2 regions of the Pelotomaculum schinkii genome follow, and region 1 is predicted to be linked to the other one. Evidence: riboswitches for the same ligand, from Rfam matches in the RefSeq annotation. Region 1 holds a riboswitch; the other holds the start of a gene.
The links. A riboswitch is a leader RNA that binds a small molecule or an ion and turns the genes downstream of it on or off. The one in region 1 is predicted to bind cyclic di-AMP.

Region 1 (4,586 bases):
GAACGGTATTTTAGGGCGCTAAACAAAACGCGCGATAAATTGTTGCGCCTTCAGAATGTTGTCGGCCTTGGCATAGGGCATAAGGAGATTGGATCGGAAAACACCGGAGAACCGGCCTTTATTGTTTATGTGGAAAAAAAGCTGCCTGTTGAAAACCTCATGCGTGGTCATGTGGTGCCTGAAAAAATAGGCGGGCTTAATACCGATGTGGTTGAAATAGGAGTTGTCCGCGCGCTTGGAGTCAGGACTTCAAGGGAAAGACCGGCTCAGCCGGGAGTGAGCATAGGACACTACAAGTCAACGGCCGGTACTTTTGGAGCGGTGGTTAAAGACAAGCAAACCAAGGAACTGATGTTGTTGTCCAACAACCATGTCCTTGCCAATGGCTCCAGCATTCAGGAGGCCCGGGCCAAACCCGGAGACCCCATCCTGCAACCAGGTCCATACGATGGAGGAACGCTCAAAGACCGCATAGGTACACTTTTGCGTTACGTTCCCCTGGAGAAAAGTGTTGCCAGGTCGGATTGTCCGGTGGCCTCGTCTGTGGCGCGGGGGGGCAACTTCCTGCTCAATATAGTCAAAAGGGACTATGAAATCCGGTTTTATAAACGCTTTAGTACTGAGAACACGGTGGACTGCGCGCTGGCTAAAATTGATTCAATAGACCTGGTAGCGCCTTCTATTCTTGAAATAGGCGATATCACGGGAGTGGCGGAGGCTAAGCCGGGCAAAAAGGTGCAAAAAAGCGGCAGGACTACCGGCCTTACCAACGGAGCTATAAAATCGGTCGGCACAGTGCTGCAGGTCGAGATGGACAAAGATGAGAAGGTATGGTTTTCCGATCAGGTTGTTACCGAGTTGATATCCCAACCGGGTGACAGCGGAGCTTTGATCCTGGACCAGGAACGGAAAGCGGTGGGCTTGTTGTTCGCAGGGTCGGATAAGTTGACCATTTTTAACCGGATTAGCAATGTGATGGATCGCCTGGGATTTGAATTTTAGTGTTTGTGAAGGTCAGGCAAGTATTAAAGTTTTGATTTAAGCCGCCTCACCTTTAGGCCATCCCGGCCATATATTAATAACCGAGGAGGCTTACCATATGGTTTACCGGTCAGTTTTCTCAGGCGACGCTGCCTTGACTTTTTTGGGAGAAAACATTCCAGCGATTGGTCCCAAATTTAATAACAGAGAAGAGGCCATAGCGGTAGCACGGCAGTATCTTGAAGGGATACATCAGATGTCTGGTAAAGGCCGTGAAACACCTGTACAGATTTCCCTCAACAGGCAGGCTGACGGCCGGTATTCCCTGGTGGTTATGGGTTCCAGGCAGGTGATTGGTAAACTAAACAACCTCGATGAACTGTTATTAAAGAGGTTTCGAAAAGGGCTGAAGAAAAAATTGTTTATTCTGACCTGTTTTGTCGATGGGGCGGATGGACAGGAGTGTCTGGTACTCACAGAGGGTTTAGGAGCGGTTTTTTACACCCCCAATGCAATCAAAAACTGGCGCCCGTAAAGGCGTTATCCCGATGCTATGGTTTGAACAGGAATTAAGCGCATCGGTAAAGGGCGGTGACCATGAGCAATAACATATCCGGTGGTTTCGAAAAGAGCTTTGCTCGTGGCTGTCAGGAAAACCACCGGCTTGGTAAAAAGAAATTAACTGAAGAAGCATATCTGGCCGGCAAGAACCTTGGCTATAACCTTGGATACAACCAGGGTTTTGAGTCCGGTTATGATAAGGGTTATGCTGAAGGCAGCAACCTTGGCTATAACAATGGGTTCGTCGCGGCGCTGCGAGGAGACGGGGAGGACGCTCTCCAGACCGACAGGACACCTGAGATACAGGTCCTTGAAACCATACGGAAACTGATCACCGGCGGACAGGCCAGAGTGTTCCTGACAGGTCCTTCTGCGAGAGATGCCGAAACTTTATTAAAGATCCTGAATATTGAAGCTGCGGTTGTCAACCGCTTCCAGTAAAAGCAGGTTTGGAACTGCTATGAAAATACCTGAATATGTTGAGAGAAGAATAAAAAAACCATTGAAAATCTGAATTATCCTGTATAGATCAGATTTGTTTAGCTTTTATAAGCCAGGTTGCTACATTTTAACATCTATTTCTAATTAGGTGTTAATTTGAAAGGTCAGTAGTTAAGTACCTTAGTTGCTAATATTTTAGGTCTTGAACTAATATTACCGGCTTTGCCATCGCGTTCCTTTAGCAGGTATAGTAGGCTGTACAAGCATTATCTTGTTCATGCCTATTTTTTTTTACCATGTTAGTCGCAGGCCCGGCAGCTGTAATTGGCAAGGGCGCATAGCGCAGCTTTCCAAATAACCAGCTAACTGGCGCTTGATGACTGAATAAAGGCCGAATCTCAATAAATTTGGGTACGGAGGAACCAATTTCAGGGGTGAATCCCATTGAGTCGTGCGCCAAGACATGAGAAAAAGGAAATGAGACATTAGACGAAAGTTGCGGAAAGCGGAAATTCAAACAGCCAATTAAGCGGGTGTTGGAGGGAAAATGACAGGCGCTCCGCTGTCTGCGGCAAATGTCCCAACGGCTGCATTACCACCCGGCTTCCCAGATCTCACGTCCCACCTCTCAAAGGGTAGGTTTATTCTTTTTACCGAACCCGTCAGCTAACTCCGGAGGCACAAAGAAAGGGGAAAATCAACTCATGAGCTTCCAGTCAAAAGGCCTAAGGCCGAGATCCTTAGTGTTTATGTTCCTTTTTGCCTTGCTGCTGACCCTGGGCTTAACGGGAACAGCCCTGGCGGCAGACGTCTATGTCCCCCTGACTACCGATGAATCGCAGATGGTTGACCTGATCAACCAGGTCCGGACGAACGCCGGTCTGGCGAAACTCACGGTAAATCCGGCGCTTTCGGGCCTGGCCCGGATAAAAGCCCAGGACATGGCCTCCAACGGTTACTTCAGCCACACTTCGCCTACCTACGGGTCTCAGCAGGATATGATGAAGGCCGCTCAGATCGAGTTTGTTTACGCGGAAGAAAACATTGCCAAAGCTCCAACTATCGGTTCAGCCTTTAGCGCGCTGCAGAATTCAAGTACAACGCGGGCCAAAATGCTGAGCAGCAATTTTGACCAGGTTGGAGTTGGGGTGATCACCAGCGGTAATTACAAGATTATCGTGCAGATGTTTGCCGGAGGGAAGAAGGTAGTTACCACTCCGTCACAGCCGCCGGTAGAATCCCCGGCGCCAACGGACAGCGGTCTGACCGCCGACGAGCAGCAGATGCTTAATCTGGTCAACCAGGAGCGGGCAAAAGCGGGACTTAAGCCCCTGCAAAGCGACCCGACCCTGGTCAAACTGGCCCGGATGAAAGCCCAGGATATGATTGACAATGGATATTTCAGCCACACTTCGCCCACCTACGGTTCGCCGTTTGATATGATGAAGAAGTATGGGGTGCAGTACAGCTACGCCGGAGAGAACCTGGCCGGAGCTTCCACGGTTAGCAGCGCTCACGCAAATTTAATGAACTCGTCGGGGCACCGGGCCAATATCTTAAACAGCAACTACACCAAAGTGGGTATTGGGGTGGTCAGCGGGGGGCCCTACGGCAAGATGTTTGTACAGATGTTTATCAAGCCGGTGTCAGGTTCTCAGTCAACCCCAACTACGCCAACTACACCCACAACACCCACAACACCCACAACACCCACAACACCTACAACACCCACAACACCCACAACACCTACCACGGACAGCGGTCTGACCGCCGACGAGCAGCAGATGCTTAATCTGGTCAACCAGGAGCGGGCAAAAGCGGGACTGAAGCCCCTGCAAAGCGACCCGACCCTGGTCAAACTGGCCCGGATGAAGGCCCAGGATATGATTGACAATGGATATTTCAGCCACACTTCGCCCACCTACGGTTCGCCGTTCGATATGATGAAGAAGTATGGCGTGCAGTACAGCTATGCCGGAGAGAACCTGGCCGGAGCTTCCACGGTTAGCAGCGCTCACGCAAATTTAATGAACTCGTCGGGGCACCGGGCCAATATCTTAAACAGCAACTACACCAAAGTAGGGATAGGTGTAGTCAGCGGAGGCCCTTACGGCAAGATGTTTGTGCAGATGTTTAATGGCTAGATCCGGCCGCCCCTTCTTAGGGCTCAGATGAACGTACCCTTTTTTTACAAAAAAGAGTAATAATTAGCAGCGAAAGAAAGAGGACCTGGTTCCTCTTTCTTTCGTTTTTTCGTTTACGCTACGTTTTTAGCACTTTTTTGAATCACCCTCATATATTAGTATAGAAAAGTTTTGAAAGGAGGAGTAAATATGGCTGGAACCGAACGGCTTAAAGTCAATCTGGTCCAGGGTGAAAATAGAGTCCAGACCGTAGTCAAGGGACAGATTGAAGTTCCTGAAGCGAAGCCGGATGTAGAAAAAATTCTGTCAAAAACAGCAGACGCCAAAGTTAGAAACGTTAGTGTTGTCCCCAACAAAGTTATTGTAGAAGGAACACTCTCTATACAAGTGACCTACGTTGCTTTTAAGCCGGATCAGTCTGTCCACTCATTCGATGACGACTTGAATTTCACGACCTAT
Region 2 (4,586 bases), 1.5 Mb from region 1:
AGTAATCTTTGCGCTTGAAGAATTGCACAAAAACTTTTCCCCGGCTGTCTTGATGTCGGCTATGGCAGCATCGCTAACAGCCGATTTAATAACCCAACAAGTCTTCGGCCAAAAACCTGTCTTTAACTTCCATGATCTCGTTGTGTTACCGCATAATTACTACATTTATGTTGTTGGTCTTGGTGTCATCTGCGGGTTTTTGGGCTTTCTCTTTAACCGGACGCTGACAAAGACAATGGATAGTTACAATAAGATCACCTGGCTGCCAAAAACGTTTATGTCGGCGCCAGCCTTAATACTCGGTGGAATATTGGGCTTTTTCCTGCCTGAAGTTCTGGGGGGAGGAAACAAACTCATCGACTCTGTTGGACAGGCCAGCTATGGGATCGCTATTTTATTAATATTTTTTACTGTTAAATTTATATATACCATGATCAGCTACGGTTCCGGCGTACCGGGAGGAATATTCATGCCGATGCTGGTTATCGGAGCGCTGGCCGGAGCTATATATGGCAATATGCTCATAGTCTATTTTCATATTGATCAACATTTCTTTAATAATTTTGTTGTTTTGGCCATGGCTGCTTATTTCACCGCCATTGTCAAGGCGCCGGTGACCGGCAGTATTCTAATTACTGAAATGACAGGTTCTTTTGACCATTTATTAGCGCTAATCATCGTTTCGGTAACTGCCTATATGGTTAGTGATATCTTAAAAACCGCGCCAATATATGAAACATTATTGGCGCGGTCGCTGGTTAAAAAGAATCACAATATTTACTCCGGTTGGGACAATAAGACCCTGATTGAAGTTGCCGTATGTCTTGGTTCAAAGCTGGAAGGCAAAAGAATAATGGATATCGCCTGGCCGCCTCACTGCCTGCTGATAAGTATTAAGCGGGGCGAAGCCGAAATTATCCCCAGGGGAAATACAAAAATCATAGTCGGTGATTATCTATTCGCGCTTGCCAATGAAAATGAATCGGCAGATATAAAAGAAGCATTGTCTCTCATGGCAGGGACCGCTCAAACCATGGAATAGATAACAATACCGTGCCAGGCGGGTGTAATCATTTATTCTCCTTCGGGCAGGCAACGGTAGTCCAGCAACCTGTTTTCCCACGTACGCATCCTTACCTTACCGTCTCCTTGGTTCAGTATATAAGGAGGCATAACAGGAGTTTTTCCGTAACCGTTGGGGGCATTGATAATGTATGTCGGGACGGCCAAACCGGAAGTATAGCCGCGCAGTTTTTCCATAACTGCAATACCCTCGTCCACAGACGTAATAAAATGGCGTGTACCCTTTACCGCTTTAGCTTGAAAAATATAATAGGGCTTGACCCTTATCTTCAAAAGTTCCTGGTTAAGTTTTTTCATAACGTGCGGGTCGTTGTTTATTCCTTTTAAAAGAACCGCCTGATTCCCTAAAACCACACCGGCTTCAACTAGTCTATCGCAGGCCTGCTTGCTCTCCGGTGTAATCTCCCGTGGATGGTTAAACTGCGTATTAATATAAATTGGGGGATGTTTCTTAAGAACCTCACATAACTCCGGTGTGATTCGCTGCGGCAAAGTGACAATGGTCCTGGTGCCCAGACGCTTTATTTCCACATGCTTGATATTATCCAGTTCACCCAGCAGCCAGTCTATCTTTCTGTCGCTTAGAAGCAGCGCGTCGCCGCCTGTGATCAGGACATCGCGAATTTCCTTGTTTTCCCGGATATAGTCCAACGCAGCCATTAGATTCTGATGTGGCTTGTGTTGATCCACCTCGCCGATATTCCTGCGCCTCTGGCAATGGCGGCAGTACATGGCGCACTGGTTGGTAACGTTGATAATCAACCGGTCCGGATAGCGCCTGGTGACGCACGGCGCTGGGGAAGTGAATTCCTCGGCCATGGGATCGACATAACCGGTACTGTCCATCTCATCGATAGAAGGTACCGATTGCATGCGGATCGGGTCGTGGCTGCAGTCTCCTTCCATCAGCGAGGCATAGTAAGGTGATATTGCCCATCGATAACGCATCCCCACTCTTCTAATATGAGTGCACTGTTCATCATTAAAGCCAAATAGCCGGGCTAGCGTAAATACATCTTTGATCCGGTTGGCCATCTGCCAGCGCCAGTCATGCCAGTTTTCTTCGCTGGCGTCGAAATAACCGAGCTGCCTTTCCTTGTTAAAATTAATCATTTCCTGCATATCAAAACCGGTCTTTATTTCATCTTTTTTTTCCAGATAATCATTAATTCTCTTTTTTAAATCATCCGCCCGTTTAAGCGCAATAGCCTGTTTTTCTTCGTTCGTAAATTCGAATTTCTCAATAGAAGGTATGGACATCACAAGTATCTCCTTTCAAATTTTATTTGTAATGCAAGAAATAAAGTGCAGAAAACCCCCGGAGCATACGTCCGGGGGTTAAAAGAGGTCAAGCAAGTCAAAGGCTGGTTGTAGACCGCCTGTTTCCTCCCTTTCAACGCTTACGAAGTTAGCTGACGGATTCGGGCCGAAAGAGTAGCCCTACGATGCCGACAACACGTTGGAGTCTGGTCGAGCACCGATTCACCCCGTAAATTGGTTCCCCCGCTTCTTTTTATGAAGAATTAAGCGAATTAGGAGCAATATTAAATTCAAGATATACTGACAACAGACAACTTATATCATTCAATAAGGTTGCCTGTTGTCAGTATATCATAATAAATTTTCCAGGTCAATCTTATATTGACGTTCTTATATTGACGTTCTATTAATAATTAACCCCAGTGGTGCAATCAAGGCTGATATAATCACCATGGAACTATAAGAAATAGTTGCTGCTCCCCCAAAAAAATTATATTATTGCAGCTATTCCCCAAACTCCATACATGCCTCCCGGTCATAAGTTCCGAACCGGCATTGATACAATGAAGGAGTCTTAATAACTGTTAGACATGCTCTGAATTATACATACCCTCCTTTGTAAAAGCCAGGCGCCATCATAAATTTGGGAATCTTTTGTTTAATCAGGCGATTTGCTATATTGACCAAGTAATCTAACTATGATATCATAAAACAACCAACAACTTGATTATATTAATAAAGTTGTCTGTTATTGTGTGTCACGCTAACTATTTTTCCCCATTGCAAGTCAAAGTAAGGTGAAATTCATAAAATTTTAGAATGTAATCGGGATATCCCCTGGTTATTTAAAGCTTATATCAAGTCAAGGCAGAATAGGTTAGCAAAACAAGCTAAAGCCAGTTTGCCAAAGTCCCAGGGATATTCCTGGGTTTTATGTTTTAAGATGCAAGTTTAAGGAGGTGGACAAGAGGACCAGCTTATAGAAAAAAATTATTATGGGAGGCGAAATCATTTTATGATACGGAAAACCCTGTTACACGCGATTCTGGTGGCCATGCTGGTATTCGCCGTGGCCGGCTGCGGCGGATCTAAAGAAAGCGAAAATCCAACTACCGGCGAGCAGGTTAAAGAAACATTCAGTTGGTCCTGTTCCGGCCAATACCGCCCGTTTAACTATTATGACGAAGGCAATAACCTGACCGGCTTCGACGTGGAAATCGGCAAAGCCCTGGCTGAAAAAATGGGCCTGGAGCCAACACCTGTTACGGCGCCATGGGACAGCCTGATTAACGGACTGCAGGCCAAGCGGTATGACGCCATTCTAGGCAGTATGACTATAACCGAGGATAGAAAGCAACAGGTCGATTTCTCAGACCCCTATTACGTTTCCGGAGGCCAGCTCTTTGTCTATAAGGAATCTGGGATAAAAAGCGTAGCAGACCTAAAGAAAGATACCAAGATCGGCGTGCTCACCACGAGTACTTATGACGAAGAAGCAAGAAAATATTCACAAAATATTATTAACTACTCAAGTGACGAGACTGCTCTGCGTGACCTTGACGCCGGCCGCTTGCAGGCTGTCATCACCGACCGCTTTGTCGGCAAACTTGCCATAGATGAGACCGGACTGAAAAACATCGAAATGGTCGGAGACCTCCTGTTCGTGGAGGAAATCGGTATTGCCTTCCGCCAGGAGGATGACACTTTGAGGGAAAAAGTAAACAATGCCCTTAAGGAAATTAAGCAAGACGGTACTTATCTGGAAATCAGTAAAAAGTATTTTGATCAAGACATCAGTAAATAAAAGGTTAGACAACCTTTTATTCTTATATTGCCGGCATGCTATTCATACTAGAGGGAGGGGACACGCCCAGGCGGGTTCCCCTTCCCTAGAAAGTTGGGGGGTGTTGACTTGCATTTCTTATCCGATCTGATAACCTACGGACCGTTTTTTTTCAAGGCCATGCAGGTTACGGTACTGCTGACAGCCGCTTCAATAACTATAGGTATGGCCATCGGTCTGTTGTTTGCCCTCCTCAAAATTTCCAAGCGAAAATTATTTAACCGTATTGCGGATATTTATATAGGTTTAATCAGGGGTACACCTCTAATTGTACAGCTTTTCTTCGTTTATTTTGGCCTGGCTGAGATTGTGGACTTCGGCCAGTTTTGGTCGGCCTCAATTGCCCTGGCGGTTCACAGCGGCGCTTACATTGCGGAAATATTCCGGGCCGGCATACAGT

Region 2: it holds a riboswitch for cyclic di-AMP, as region 1 does, so the genes downstream of both, eam (glutamate 2,3-aminomutase) here and Psch_RS21130 (CAP domain-containing protein) in region 1, are expected to answer to the same signal.

What each region holds. Positions count from the first base shown of each region.
Region 1 covers NZ_QFGA01000001.1:2,140,179-2,144,764, reverse strand. The annotation lists gene Psch_RS09970 (chymotrypsin family serine protease) at 1-1,002, shown strand, start outside; gene Psch_RS09965 (hypothetical protein) at 1,100-1,516, shown strand; gene Psch_RS09960 (FliH/SctL family protein) at 1,579-1,983, shown strand; cyclic di-AMP (ydaO/yuaA leader) riboswitch at 2,363-2,680, shown strand; gene Psch_RS21130 (CAP domain-containing protein) at 2,733-4,127, shown strand; gene Psch_RS09950 (DUF3794 and LysM peptidoglycan-binding domain-containing protein) at 4,317-4,586, shown strand, end outside.
Region 2 covers NZ_QFGA01000001.1:682,792-687,377, forward strand. The annotation lists gene Psch_RS03295 (ClC family H(+)/Cl(-) exchange transporter) at 1-1,042, shown strand, start outside; gene eam (glutamate 2,3-aminomutase) at 1,075-2,343, opposite strand; cyclic di-AMP (ydaO/yuaA leader) riboswitch at 2,465-2,623, opposite strand; gene Psch_RS03305 (ABC transporter substrate-binding protein) at 3,359-4,147, shown strand; gene Psch_RS03310 (amino acid ABC transporter permease) at 4,256-4,586, shown strand, end outside.